One region of the Cohnella sp. GCM10020058 genome, then DNA from elsewhere that is predicted to be linked to it. Evidence: riboswitches for the same ligand, from Rfam matches in the RefSeq annotation. Region 1 holds a riboswitch; the other holds the start of a gene.
The links. Region 1 has a riboswitch for cyclic di-AMP ahead of ACFSR7_RS03345 (TrkH family potassium uptake protein). Riboswitches for the same ligand answer to the same signal wherever they lie in the genome.

Region 1 (7,009 bases):
GCGCTCGAGGAGAAGTTCCGCATGATCGAACGCGATCAGGAGCGGAGCGTCAAGGCGTCCGAGGGACTTGCGGAGTGGCTCGGCATTCCGTCGGCGCACCGCATCGAGGCGTTCGACAACTCCAACATGCAGGGCGCGTCGCCGGTATCCGCGATGGTCGTCTTCACCGACGGCAAGCCCGATCGCAAGGAATACCGCAAGTACAACGTGCGCACCGTTACCGGCCCGGACGACTACGAGACGATGCGCGAGGTCGTGCGCCGCCGCTATGAGCGCGTGCTCAAGGAAGGGCTGCAGATGCCGGACCTGATCGTCATTGACGGCGGCCGCGGCCAGATCGGCGCAGCCATCGATGTCCTGCAGAACGAGTTGGGCCTGTTCGTGCCGGTATGCGGCCTCGCCAAGGACGCCAAGCACCGCACCGCACAGTTGCTCGTCGGCGATCCCGCGGAGGTCGTGCCGCTGCCGCGCGACAGCCAGGAGTTCTACCTGCTGCAGCGCATCCAGGACGAGGTGCACCGCTTCGCGATCACCTTCCACCGCGAGAAGCGCGGCAAGTCGATGATCGCTTCCAAGCTCGACGCCATCCCCGGCATCGGCGAGAAACGCCGCAAGCAGCTGCTCAAGCACTTCGGCTCGCTCAAAGCGATTCGGGAGGCTTCGGCGGCCGACTTCAAGGCGGTGTCGATCGGCGAAGCGCTGGCCGCGCGTATTTTGGCCGCATTGAATGAAGATGAGGGCGGGGAAGCGGCAGAGAGCGCTGCACCTTCGGTCTAAGCGAAGCGACGGTCCAAGTGAAGCCGACGCATAGGGAAACGGGATGACGCAGACGTTCTCTGCGTGATCCCGTTTTTTTTAGCGGCGGACGAGCGAGCGACGGGTCCGTACACCATAGTGGTGCACGACGGGCATCGGGCGAGGCGGAGGCGCGGCGGGAGCTGCATCCATGCAGGAGAATGGTGCACGGAAGGCGTACGAATGGTGCCGTGAAGGGAAATAGCTAAAAAATGGTTGACGCAGGCTTTTTTTCGTTTTATATTGATAACGATTATCATTATCGTTTATAAAGTGGGGTTAGTCAATTGCGGACCAACAGAAATTGGATGATTCTCGTCGTGCTGTTGTTGACGGTGCTCGCGAGCGCTTGCGGCAATCATGCCAACAAAAACGCAGACGAAGGCGCAGCGTCTACCGGGGCCACAGCCTCTGCGGCGTCGGAAGCGGTGTCGTCCGCGCAAACGGCTTCTCCGGAAGCATCCGCCTCGTCGGCCGGAGCGGCTACCAAAAAGATCACGGACGTCAAGGGCCGCCAAGTCGAAATTCCCACCGATCCGAAGCGAATCGTGTACGTCGGCAGCGATCCTGGGGATCTTCTGGCGCTGGGCGTTACGCCTGTCGGCGCCAGCTTGAGCGTCATCGGCAGCCAGGTCGCTTATGGCGATCGGCTTCAAGGGATCGCGGACGTCGGTTATCCCGCCAACTTGGAGAAGGTGACTGCGCAGGAGCCGGACCTGATTATTTTTAACGACTGGGACGAACAGGGCCTGGCTCCGTTGGAGAAAATCGCGCCGACCGTCGTTATTTCCGAAAAGGGCGGCTTCGATCGAATGCATGAAATTGCGGGCATGCTGGGCAAGGAAGCGGCTGCTGACGATTATGTCGAGGCATATGACGCAAAGGTGAAGCAGACCAAGGACCTGTTGGCGCAAAAAGGCAAGCAAGGCCAATCGGCAACCGTCCTGCTTATGATGGGCAAGGTCCTGTATGTTATGGGCCATCAAGGCTTTTCCGTGTCGTTGTACGACGCGCTCGGGTACGTGGCGCCGGCTAAAGTTCAAACGATGATCGATGGCGACGAGCGCTTTGCCGAGATCTCGGTCGAGGTCATGTCGGACTATATCGGCGACGAGCTGTACATTTTGAAGGATGAGGAGGACGAGACCAAAGCGCAGGCGGAGGCGCTGTTCACGAGCAGTCTGTGGAAGTCGTTGCCTGCGGTCAAGAACGGTCAAGTGCACATGTTGAACAGCCAATGGAATTTCGACGACCCGGTCACGCGGACGATGCTGCTGGATGAGTTGCAGGGCTTGAACGGTGCCGCGGGCTAAGGGAAAAAAGAAAGAAAAAGCAGGCGCATTGAGAAGAAAGCTTCTCTCGAGGCGCCTGCTTTTTTGTTTTGTAAAAGTATGTAAAACGCAATAATAATGCTGCACGCTAATGGCATATTAGTCTATACTACCAATAATATGCATTTATCAGACCCTACAATCGATCTCAGAGGAGTACCGTCATGCCAGCCTTCCTCCGTCAGTTCGTTATTGATCCTCGCGGATTGCATCCTCTTCGCAGGATTCGTCGCTTGCATCGTCACCTTTATCTCCGGCTTGAACAACCGCGATTATCTCGCGTTCAATGAAAAGACCACTGTACAATTGCAGCCGGGCAAATACCAGATTTATAACGAGTACACCGAGACAACGAGAGAAATGGGTTCGCTTACCATTAGCTTCTCCACCTCATGAGCAAAATTTCGAAAGGTTAGCCGTTCAGCCTGACTCCTATCCAAATCGTTGACCGAGGAGCATTCGCATGCTTGCATTTTTCCGCCAATTTGCCCCGCTCATCCTCACCGGCTGCATCCTCTTCGCCGGTCTTTTGACGAGCGCCTGTGCCTTTTTCACCAGTTTTCACAACCGTGATTACGTCACCCTGAACGCCAAAACCGTCATCCAATTAAAGCCGGGCAAATATAAAATTTTTTATGAATGGATCGGCGATCCGAACGTGCATGGACAGTCCGCTTCCGTGCAAAGCAGCAATCCAAGCGACGGAATGTTCGATCAGGTGATTGCCATGGTGGATAACGGAAGTTCTTCCCTGGATTTGACGGAGGATAAGTCGGATGTCTATTTCGCAAAACGGTTGAAAGGCGAGTCGATGTTTCGCTTTTCTGTTGCGCAACAAGGCGCGTACGGCATTACGCTGATCAGCAATACGCCGGACCTGCAGGGGCAGGTCCGGTTCGCGGTGATGAGCGACGTAATCCACTTGCTGCTGTCGGCGCTCAAAAAATGGGGGGTATTTTTTGCGGCCGCCGCTCCCTTTTTACTCGCCGACTTTGTGATGCATATACGGCTGGAGCGGCGCAAGCTCGCCAAGACAAGGCTGAGCGTTCATCCCGAGATTACGCCGCAAGTCCTCTAACGCGTGAAGTCTGCGGCCGGACCGGACCCGCCCCGTCGCTTTTCGTGCAGCCAGGCGATTGCCATCGCGACGGCAGCCGGCAGCAGGACGCTGACGAAGCCTGCGAGATTGTCGGATGAGAGCCCGTCGGACAGCATCTGTACGGCCATCAGCGTAGAGTCGAGGACGACGTGGGCGAAAATAACGGTCAAGAGGCCGAATCGCAACATGAACCAGGCGAACAAAGCGCCGATAATCATGAGCTCGATGAAGCGGGTCTGCCACGGAAATACGGCATAGCCGACATGGCCGAACGCCCATACGGCCGTCGCGGGCAGAACAGCGATGGCCGTGAGCGCCCTGGAGATCACGCTGCCGGAGGCGGAAGCGCCGTGCGTGCCTGCACGCTTAAATCTGCCGAACGCGCCGAGCCATTTGCGTACGAGGCCGATGCCGAAAAAGCGCGTCTGGATCTCCTCCGAGATGCCGGCGCACCAAGCGAGCAAGGGCAGCAGCCAAGGATAGTACATATTGTAGGCGGATTGGCTCGGGTCGGAACCGTAATAGCTGCCGAGCAGCAGGCTTAGGGCAGTCAAAACGATCGTTTGCGCTGCAAGTAGGATCACGGCGAGCAAATAGCCCTGCTTCATGGCGGTCTTGACCTGGCTGCCGAAGTCCGCGTCCTGCCAGCGCGGCCACAACGAGCGGCCCATCGAACGCCACAAGCCTTCGCCGCCGACGGCAGCGAAGTACGTGAGCAGCGCCTGAATGAAAAGAATAACGACGTTCGTGACGAGCAGCGCCGACACGTTGCTCTCCGAAGCGATCGCGTTCATGTCAACGGACGAGGCCCGCAGTCCGGGACGCAGATTGAACATGAACCCTGCGTACATGACGAAAAAGGCCGCCGACAGGAACAGTCCGCGTTTGAACGATGTCCATCCCCGGCATGTCGCGGCGTAAATAACGGCAAGCACGAACATGACGATCTGCGGCAGCAGGAAGCCGGTCATCGATAGCTTATCGGCAATCTTGCGCTGCTTCGCAATCTCGTCTGCGAAAGCCTGGGGCAGCGCATACCGGTAAGTAAGCACCTTGTCGGGCTTCACCAGCAGCTGTACATGCGCGTCCGACAGGCCGGTCTTGCGGCTCTGCAAAATGACCGAGCCGCCTTGCGTCAGGCTGCCGGTAGGCTCCCAGGCCGAAGCGTCGTAGCCAGGCTGCGTCTTAAGCCAGGCGATCGCTTCGGCGGTCCGCGCGTCTACGTCGCCGGCAGCGGCTTTGTCCGCATCGGTCAAGGCATCTCCGACGCGCGCCCAGCCGACGACCTCGCCCGATTCCATATGGACGGATACGCGATCGACGCTGCCGTCGGCCGCATGGATATCGACCGCGTAGACGTCCGTCGGGTAACGCGCATCCCAGTCGCGGTCGTATTCGTCGGTCAGCTTGTGCTTGGTCATATAGGCTGCCATGCGGTCGTCGCCTACATGCGTGATCGCCGCGTCGGACCCTTCGCCAAGATCCATACCCCAGTGCGCCGAGGCATAAGCAAGGCCGATCCGCTTGGCCTCCCCGCGGCTAATCGCGGCCGATTCGCCTTTCATAGCCGGCGCGATCGCAGGCAATACTTGCATGAACAGGAAGATAAGAAGGCCGATTCCCGCGGCGACAGCCCATTTGGATGATCTCAAATTACCCACTCCGATTCCGAATTGATCTGAAAAAGCGTATACATCGTCTTTTTATCCGCAATAGCTGGTCCTTCCGCTTATTATCGATAGGAATTGGAGCCAAAACAAGAGAAAGAGTTAGAATCCCCGTAAAAAAGCTGTTACACGGCCTAATAACGTCCGTATATCCTCATACAAGGCGATTTTTCGCATTTCTGCTGTTGTGTGTACCTATCGGACAGACTATAATGCGGTGTAATGTTTTTTATGGAAACCGAACCATCGTTTCTTCATCATACTACCCAGCCGAATTTCCGCAAAGAAAACGGGGGAACCACTTAAGCTTTTCCGGGGTGAATTCCGCGCGCCAAGCGCCGGATAGGGCAGCCTGATCTGGCCCGAACCCGTCAGCTAACCTCGTAGGCTGCCAGACAGGATCGCCGTGCGCCAAGGCACTGGAGCTCCAGTGTCTTTTTTTGCGCGCTTTTTCAACCGTTTGCCGACATGAGGTGAATCGTACTTTGCTTAAGAAAATTATCGGCTGGCTATATGCTTCCCCGCCGCGCGTGCTGACGATCGGCTTCGCCGTAATTATCGCGGTTGGCGCGCTGCTGCTCAGGCTCCCGATCTCCACGGTGTCCGGCGAGCCGACGCCGTGGCTCGAGGCGTTATTCGTCTCCAGCTCCGCGACTTGCGTGACAGGTCTCTCCAGACTGGATACGGTCGGATATTTTTCGGTGTTCGGCCGATGGGTCATTTTGATCCTCGTGCAGCTCGGCGGTCTCGGCTTCATGACGATGGGCACGTTGTTCGCGTTTTTTGCCGGACGCCGCCTCTCGCTCAAGGATCGCCTCGTGCTGCAGGAAGCGATGAACCAGGGCAGCCTGGAAGGCATCGTTCGTCTGGTGAAGCGCGTCCTCATTTATGCGCTTTGCATTGAGGCGGTCGGCGCGCTGCTGTTTACCTTCCGGTTCATGCACGAGATGCATTTCCGGCAGGCGTTCTATTACGGCGTGTTCCACAGCGTTTCTTTTTTCAACAACGGCGGCTTCGACCTGTTCGGCAATTTCCGCAGCATGGCCGGATATGTCGGAGATCCTTATATGAACCTGCTCTCGATCGTGCTCGTCGTGCTCGGCGGCGTCGGCTTCGTCGTCCTCTCCGACCTGGTCGAGCTGCCGACCCGCCGCAAGCTGTCCTATCATTCCAAAGTCGTGCTCTGGGTATCGGCGTTCCTCATCGTGCTCGGCACGGTCACGATCCTGATCTTCGAATACACCAACGAGCTCACCTTCGCCCCGCTGTCCTTCGGTGACAAGCTGCTTGCGGCCGCGCTGCAGTCCGTATCCACCCGCTCCGCCGGCGTCAGTACCGTCGACATCGGCTCCTTGCGGGACGCGACGCAGTTTGCGATGGTGCTGCTCATGTTCGTCGGCGCCTCGCCCGGTTCCACCGGCGGCGGCATCAAGACGACGGCGTTTGCGGTGCTAGCGGCCGCCGTCTGGGCGATGCTGCGCGGCCGTACCGACGTCGTGCTGCTCGGACTGCGCATTGAGCGGTCCAAGGTCAACCGCGCCATTACGGTCACGATGCTGTCGCTGGCCATCGTCATCACGTCCGTCATGATTCTCTCGATTACCGAGAAGCAGGCGTTCCTGCTCATTCTTTTCGAAGTCATGTCCGCCTATGCGACGGTCGGATTGTCCGCCGGCATCACCGGAGACTTGTCGTCCTTTGGCCAGATTCTTATTATCGTCCTCATGTTCATGGGGCGTCTCGGCCCGCTGACGATGACTTACGCGCTGGGCTCCAAGTCCGGACGCACGCTGTATCGCGAGGCGGAAGGCCGCATCATTATCGGGTAAATCCAAGGTAAAGGAGGAGAGACGCATGCACAAAAAAATGTACGCATGGCTGGTCGCCTCTCCTCCGCGGACGCTGGCGCTCGGCTTCGCTTTTATCATCGGCCTGGGCTCCTTTCTGCTCCACTTGCCCGTCGCTTCGAGCGCCGGCGTGCAAACGCGATATATCGACGCGCTCTTCACGGCGACCTCTGCCACTTGTGTTACGGGCCTGGTCGTGGTCGACACGGGCGATCACTATTCCATGTTCGGGCAGATCGTCATTCTCGCAATGATCCAGATCGGCGGCCT
Region 2 (7,009 bases), on a different contig from region 1:
TCGGCGTCAGCTTGACCCGCTCTCCGTTCAATTCGACGACGCGGTGAACCAGATCGATGGTCAGCGCGCCGAACGTCAGGAGCGGCTCGTTAACCGAACGGGCCGCCGCATGCCGCAGCGCCACCCGGATGCGGGCGACGAGCTCGCCCATGCTGAACGGCTTGGTCACATAATCGTCGGCGCCGCCGTCCAGCGCCACGATCTTGTCTTCCTCCCGATCCCTGGCCGTCAGCACGATGATCGGCGCCAGCGACCATTCCCGGATGCGGCTCAGCACCTCAAGGCCGGACAGATCCGGCAGCCCGAGGTCGAGCAGGATTAAATCCGGCCGCACGAGTGCCGCCTGCTGCAGACCCTCCCCGCCAGTCGAAGCTTCGTCGATGATAAACCGATATGCCTGCAGCGTCACGCGCAGCAGCTTGCGGATTTGCGGCTCGTCGTCCACGATCAAGATTCGTGCGCCTTGCTCATTCATCGCCATCGTTCTCCGTTCCCTGTTCCTTTAATCGATCATGTCGATCTTGCCGATCCAGTCGATCTTGCCGATCCAGTCGATCTTGTCGATCTTGCCGATCCGCCCGTTCATCCGGCTTGTTCAGCGGCAGCGCAATCGTCATGACCGTCCCTTGCGGCTCGTTGCGTCTGCCCGAGATCTTACCGCCGTGCAGCTCCGCGATTCCTTTGCAGATGGCGAGCCCCAATCCCGTGCCCGTCACCTGCCGGGTGGCGTCGGCGCGATAAAATTTATCGAAAATCCGGGCGTATTCCTCATCCGTAAGTCCGATTCCCTGATCGGCCACGGCGATGACCAGCGTATCCGAATCCGACGACACCGAGATGTCGATCTCGCTGTAGTCCGGGCTGTACTTGATCGCATTGCCGACGACATTTGCCAGCAATTGCTCCAGCAGCACTTCATCGCCCGACACCAAGGGGACTTGTTCGGGCAGCCGCACCCGCAGCTTGCGATGCTCCTTGTAGTCTTGAACCTGCGACAGCGTCACCCCGATCAGATCCTCCACGTCGCACCAGTTTTTCCGCAGACGAAGCATGCCGCTCTCCAGTTGAACCATGCTGAGCAGATTTTTTACCAACCGGTTCATCCGCAGCGCGCCGTCGCGAATGTTGATCAAGAGCTCCTTCCGGTCCTCGGACGTAAAAAGATCGTCGTCCGCCGCCAGAACGGTGGCTGAGCCGATAATCGCCGCAAGCGGCGTCCGCAGCTCATGGGAGACGGAGTCCAGGATCGCCGTGCGCAGACGCTCGGATTCCGCCGTCAGATGGGCGATCTTGGCCTCCTCGGCCAGCTTGGCGCGGGCGATGGCGCTGGCGGCCAGTCCGCCCAGCGCCTCGAGCATTTGCCGCTGCCCGGCGGTGAAGTGGCTTTTCCGCTCCTTCAAATTAAGCGCGAGCACGCCGTATACGCGGTCCTCGGTTCGCAGCGGCAAGTAATAGCCGGGCGCATCCCGCAGCGTGTTGGAACCGTAGCCGATCGCTTCGCCGTGATCGAAGGCCAGCTTGGCGGTCGCTTTTTCCGCTTCGCCGCGTCCCCAGTCGCTATCCGCGGCGGAGCGGTTGGTGAGCTTCAGATTGCCCGTCGTGTCCGGCATATAAATGGCGATCTCGCTGCCCATCGATTGCGCCGCTTGAGACGAGACGTTATCGAGCAGCACATGCACGTCGGTAATCGCGTTCATCTGCCTGCTCAGCGTGTATAGCGCTGCCGTCTGCGCTTCCCTCTGCTCGGAGTAAAGCAGCTGCTGCTTAAGCCTCGAAGCGAGGCTGGCGGTGAGCGCGGCGACGGCCACATATACGACGAACGAAATCACGTAACGCAAGTCCGCGACCGAGAAGCTGAGCGTCGGCGGAACAAAAAAGAAATCCAACGCGACAATCGCGAGCACGGCCGCGTAGACCGCGGGGCGAAGGCCCCACCAGACCGCGCTGACGAGGATCGGAAACAAATAGATCAGCGCAATATTGACCAGATCGAACGCAAGGCCGAGCAGATGCATCACGATCGTCATAAGCGCGACCAGCAGGGTGATGCTTGCATAAGGCCGCCAGAGCGCCCATAGAGCTTGCAGGTTACGCACGAATTTACACTTCCCGCCCGTACGAATTTCCGGACTCGTTTTCCTTAAGGTTACTGTAAAAAGCGGAGAAAATAAACCGTAAAGAGGTGTAAAAATACTATAAAAATCACTCATAATCTTAATAATATTCAGTATTCGAGAGGAAACGGGAGTACGGTACTTTTTTTATTTCCATTTTGAATGAATTTTATTGAATATCGACTTAAATCCAATTTGGGCTCCTTTACAGCAATGGAGGCCGGGCGTAAGATACGTGCAGAACGATGCCTTGCAAGCACGGAGGCAGCGGATAGACAGTTCGATGAGGGAAGGGATCCGGAGACTGTTTTAACTCGTAAGACGCTGAATCCTGGAACGAGCAGGAACGGGGGAACCAATCGGGGCCATAGAAGGCTCCATGGGGTGAATCGCCTGGCACATGACTGTGTCCGGCGTAGGGCGACTCTCTCGCCCGAATCCGACAGCTAACCTCGCAAGCGTATCGGAGAGGCAACACTTGTCGCGCGCGATCCAAGACGACGGTCTTGATCAGGAAGCCGCGGTAAAGGTTCCTCCTTTGCCGGGCTTCTTTTTTGTTGCCTTCTTCTTGTATTCGGAGGGGGAGCTTATGGAACAACGTCGTCTTTTGGTGGCTGCGCCCAACGCGGCGGGAAGAGCGTTCATTCGTCAGGCGCTGTACGAGAAGCTGCCGGTAGCCGCGCTCACGAACAACGGCAGGGAAGAAAAGGCGCTAAGAAAGATCGGAGTAAGCGAAGTTGTGCATGTAAATACTTCCTGTATAAAAGAGAACGCTGCCTCTTCCGTATTTCCGATTGGACGGGTGTTCATTTTTGAAAACAGTCTGCCGCTGACTTGCCGGTATTTGCAATGGGCGGCAGAGCGTTCGTGTCTTGCGATTACTGTCGTTACGCACGCCTGGCATCCGGAAGTCATTTACAAAAAGCTGGGCGCAGCATACGTGGTGCGCACACAAACCGGGGAAGTCGGATTTCTGCTCGACCGCCTGCTCGATTGATTTCAAAAAGGAGTGTATGAGCTTGCTGGATATTTGGATGACGTTGACGTTACTGGCCGCGTTTGCGCTTGTCGCCGGATTTGTAATCTGGTGCGACAGATCGATCGACGATGCGGGAGGCGAGCGCGCATGACGATCGTGCTGATTTTCACCGGACTGCTGCTGATCTACCTGGTGTACGCCTTGCTGCATCCGGAGAAATTTTAACGATACGCTGATCTGAGTCGCTTTAGCCCAAGGAGGAAAGGCCATGGATTTCTTGCAAATCGTCATCGTCATCGGCATTCTCGTGCTGATCGCCAAGCCGCTCGGAAATTACGTTTTCCACGTCTTCTCGAATGAGCCCAATCGCACCGATAGGCTGTTCGGCTGGGCCGAGAAGCCGATCTTCGCGGTCATCGGATTAAAAACGCGCATCGGAATGAGCTGGAAACGATATGCGATCAGCTTCGTCGCGACCAACTTCGTGCTCGTGGCAGTCAGCTACATTCTGCTGCGGGTGCAGAGCGGCTTGCCGTTTAATCCGAACGGCATCGGCAATATGGAGCCGACACTCGTCCTGAATACGGTCATCAGCTTCATTACGAATACGAACCTGCAGCACTACAGCGGCGAGACGGGCTTAAGCTACTTTTCGCAGATGGCGGTCATCATGATGATGATGTTCACGTCCGCGGCGACCGGGTTCTCGGTGGCGGTGGCGTTCGTCAGAGGCATTACGAGCAAAGGCAGGACGCTGGGCAACTTCTTCGAGGACTTCGTCAAGGCGCATACGCGGATTTTTTTCCCGCTGGCGATTCTGGTCACGCTGGCGCTGGTGGCGCTGCAGGTGCCGCAGACGCTGGACCCGACGCTGTCGGTGACGACGCTTCAGGGCGCCGCGCAGCAGATCGCGATCGGACCTGTTGCCTCGCTGGAAGCGATCAAGCATCTGGGCACGAACGGCGGCGGCTTTTTCGGCGCGAACTCGGCGCATCCGTTCGAGAATCCAAGCGCGCTGACCAACGTAATCGAGATTTTGTCGATGTGGGCGCTGCCTGCCTCGCTGCCTTTTATGTACGGCAGGTTTGCCAAGAGCCGCAAGCACGGCTGGGTCATTTTCTCGGCCATGATGGCTTTGTTCCTCGTGTTTCTAACGGTCGCCTACACGGCGGAGAAGAGCGGCAATCCCGCGCTTGAAGCGCTCGGCATCGACGCTTCGCAGGGCAGCATGGAAGGCAAGGAAGTACGCTTCGGCATCGCCCAGTCCGCGCTGTTCACCACGGTGACCACTGCGGCGACGACGGGCACGGTCAACAATATGCACGATACGCTCACGCCGCTAGGCGGCCTGGTGCCGCTCTCCGAGATGATGCTGAACGTCGTATTCGGCGGCAAAGGCGTCGGTCTCGTCAACATGCTGATGTACGCGATGCTCGCCGTGTTCATCTGCGGTCTCATGGTCGGCCGGACGCCGGAATTCCTCGGACGCAAGATCGAGCCGCGCGAGATGAAGCTGATTGCGGTCGCGATCCTGGCGCATCCGTTCATTATATTGGCGCCGACGGCGATCGCTTTTCTAACCGACCTGGGCAAAGGATCGATATCGAATCCCGGGTTTCACGGGATCTCGCAGGTCCTGTACGAATATACGTCGTCGGCAGCCAACAACGGCTCAGGCTTCGAGGGGTTGGCGGACAATACGCCGTTCTGGAATATTACGACCGGTCTCGTCATGTTTTTCGGACGCTACGTTTCGATGATCGCGCTGCTGGCCGTCGCCGGATCGATGACGCGCAAGCAATGGGTGCCCGAGACGATCGGTACGTTCCGCACGGATAACGCGCTGTTCACCTTCCTGCTGATCGGGACGGTCATTCTGATCGGCGCGCTGACCTTCCTGCCCGCGATCGTACTCGGACCTGTCGCAGAACATCTGACGATTCGCTAATTATGAGATGGAGTGAAGCTGCCGTGAACGATAAACGCAAAAAAAGCATGTTTTCCGGACCGCTGGTCGCAGACGCCCTGAAGGCGAGCGCGATCAAGCTGAATCCGGCGGTCATGATGAAAAATCCGGTCATGTTCGTCGTCGAGGTCGGCACGGTGATCGTGCTGCTCATGACGCTGTTTCCCGGTTATTTCGATGCGAAGGACCGCATCGGCTTCAATCTGGCGGTATTCCTGATCCTGCTCTTCACGGTGCTGTTCGCCAACTTTGCCGAAGCGCTGGCGGAGGGCAGAGGCAAGGCGCAGGCCGATACGCTGAAGCGGACGAAAAAAGAAATTACGGCCAATAAGGTCGTAAACGGCGGCGGCGTGAAAACCGTGCCTTCGACCGAGCTTCGCAAGGGGGACGTCGTCGTCGTCTCGCAGGGCGAGATGATTCCCGGGGACGGCGAAGTGATCGAGGGGCTTGCCTCCGTCGACGAGTCTGCGATCACCGGCGAGTCCGCTCCGGTCATCAAGGAGGCGGGCGGCGACTTCAACTCCGTCACGGGCGGCACGCGCGTCATCAGCGACCGGATCAAGGTGAGAATCACGAGCGATCCGGGGGAGACATTTATCGACCGTATGATCGCGCTGGTCGAAGGCGCCAAGCGGCAGAAGACCCCCAATGAGATTGCGCTGAATACGCTGCTCATCAGCCTGACGATCATCTTCCTGATCGTCGTCGTCACGCTCGGCCCGATCGCGTCCTATGTGGACGTCAAGCTGGAGGTGCCTGTGCTGATCGCGCTGCTCGTCTGTCTCATTCCGACGACGATCGGCGGGCTGCTGTCTGCGATCGGCATCGCCGGCATGGACCGGGTGACGCAGTTCAACGTGCTCGCGATGTCGGGCAAGGCGGTCGAGGCCGCGGGCGATATCAACACGATGATTCTCGACAAGACCGGCACGATCACCTTCGGCAACCGGATGGCCAGCGATATCGTGCCGGTCGGCGAAGCCCGCATCGAGGAGACGGCCGCCTGGGCGGCGATCGCTTCCATCCAGGACGAGACGCCGGAAGGCCGCTCCGTGCTGGAATGGATGAAGAAAAACGGAAATGCCTACGACGCGCAGTTAGGCGTAGGCGGCAGTTTCGTGGAATTCAAGGCCGAAACGCGGATGAGCGGCATCGATCTGCCGGACGGCCGCCAAGTCCGCAAGGGCGCCGTCGATGCGATCCGCAAATGGGTCGCGGCGCAGGGCGGCGCCGTTCCCGAGGATCTAAGCAAGCAGGCGGACCGGATTGCCTCGGAGGGCGGTACGCCGCTGGCCGTGGCGGTCGACAAGCGGATATTCGGCGTCATCTACCTCAAGGATACGGTGAAGCCGGGGATGAAGGAGCGGTTCGACCAGCTGCGCGCGATGGGCATCAAGACGATCATGTGCACGGGCGACAACCCGCTGACCGCGGCGACGATCGCCAGGGAAGCGGGCGTGGACGACTTTATCGCGGAGAGCAAGCCGGAGGACAAGATCGCGGTGATCCGGCGCGAGCAGGCTGACGGCAAGCTGGTCGCCATGACCGGCGACGGGACGAACGACGCGCCGGCGCTCGCGCAAGCGGACGTGGGGCTGGCGATGAACAGCGGTACGACGGCTGCCAAGGAAGCGGCCAACATGGTCGATCTCGACTCGGATCCGTCCAAGATCATCGAGGTGGTCGCGATCGGCAAGCAGCTGCTCATGACCCGCGGCGCCTTGACGACCTTCAGCATCGCCAACGATATCGCCAAATACTTTGCGATCATCCCGGCCATGTTCATGCTGGCGATTCCGCAGATGGACACGCTGAACGTCATGCAGCTCGGCTCTCCGCTGTCGGCCATCCTGTCGGCGCTCGTGTTCAACGCCATCATCATTCCGCTGCTCATCCCGCTGGCGATGAAGGGCGTCGCGTATCGGCCGATGAGCGCCTCGCGCCTGCTCA

Region 2: linked by a shared signal. The riboswitch ahead of ACFSR7_RS33220 (hypothetical protein) and the one ahead of ACFSR7_RS03345 (TrkH family potassium uptake protein) in region 1 are both predicted to bind cyclic di-AMP.

Annotation. Positions count from the first base shown of each region.
Region 1 covers NZ_JBHUJV010000002.1:1,216-8,224, reverse strand. The annotation lists gene uvrC (excinuclease ABC subunit UvrC) at 1-777, shown strand, start outside; gene ACFSR7_RS03360 (ABC transporter substrate-binding protein) at 1,083-2,108, shown strand; gene ACFSR7_RS03355 (hypothetical protein) at 2,590-3,204, shown strand; gene ACFSR7_RS03350 (hypothetical protein) at 3,201-4,877, opposite strand; cyclic di-AMP (ydaO/yuaA leader) riboswitch at 5,151-5,296, shown strand; gene ACFSR7_RS03345 (TrkH family potassium uptake protein) at 5,378-6,721, shown strand; gene ACFSR7_RS03340 (TrkH family potassium uptake protein) at 6,747-7,009, shown strand, end outside.
Region 2 covers NZ_JBHUJV010000023.1:1,126-8,134, forward strand. The annotation lists gene ACFSR7_RS33210 (response regulator) at 1-481, opposite strand, end outside; gene ACFSR7_RS33215 (ATP-binding protein) at 468-2,096, opposite strand; cyclic di-AMP (ydaO/yuaA leader) riboswitch at 2,427-2,590, shown strand; gene ACFSR7_RS33220 (hypothetical protein) at 2,593-3,111, shown strand; gene kdpF (K(+)-transporting ATPase subunit F) at 3,241-3,318, shown strand; gene kdpA (potassium-transporting ATPase subunit KdpA) at 3,362-5,041, shown strand; gene kdpB (potassium-transporting ATPase subunit KdpB) at 5,065-7,009, shown strand, end outside.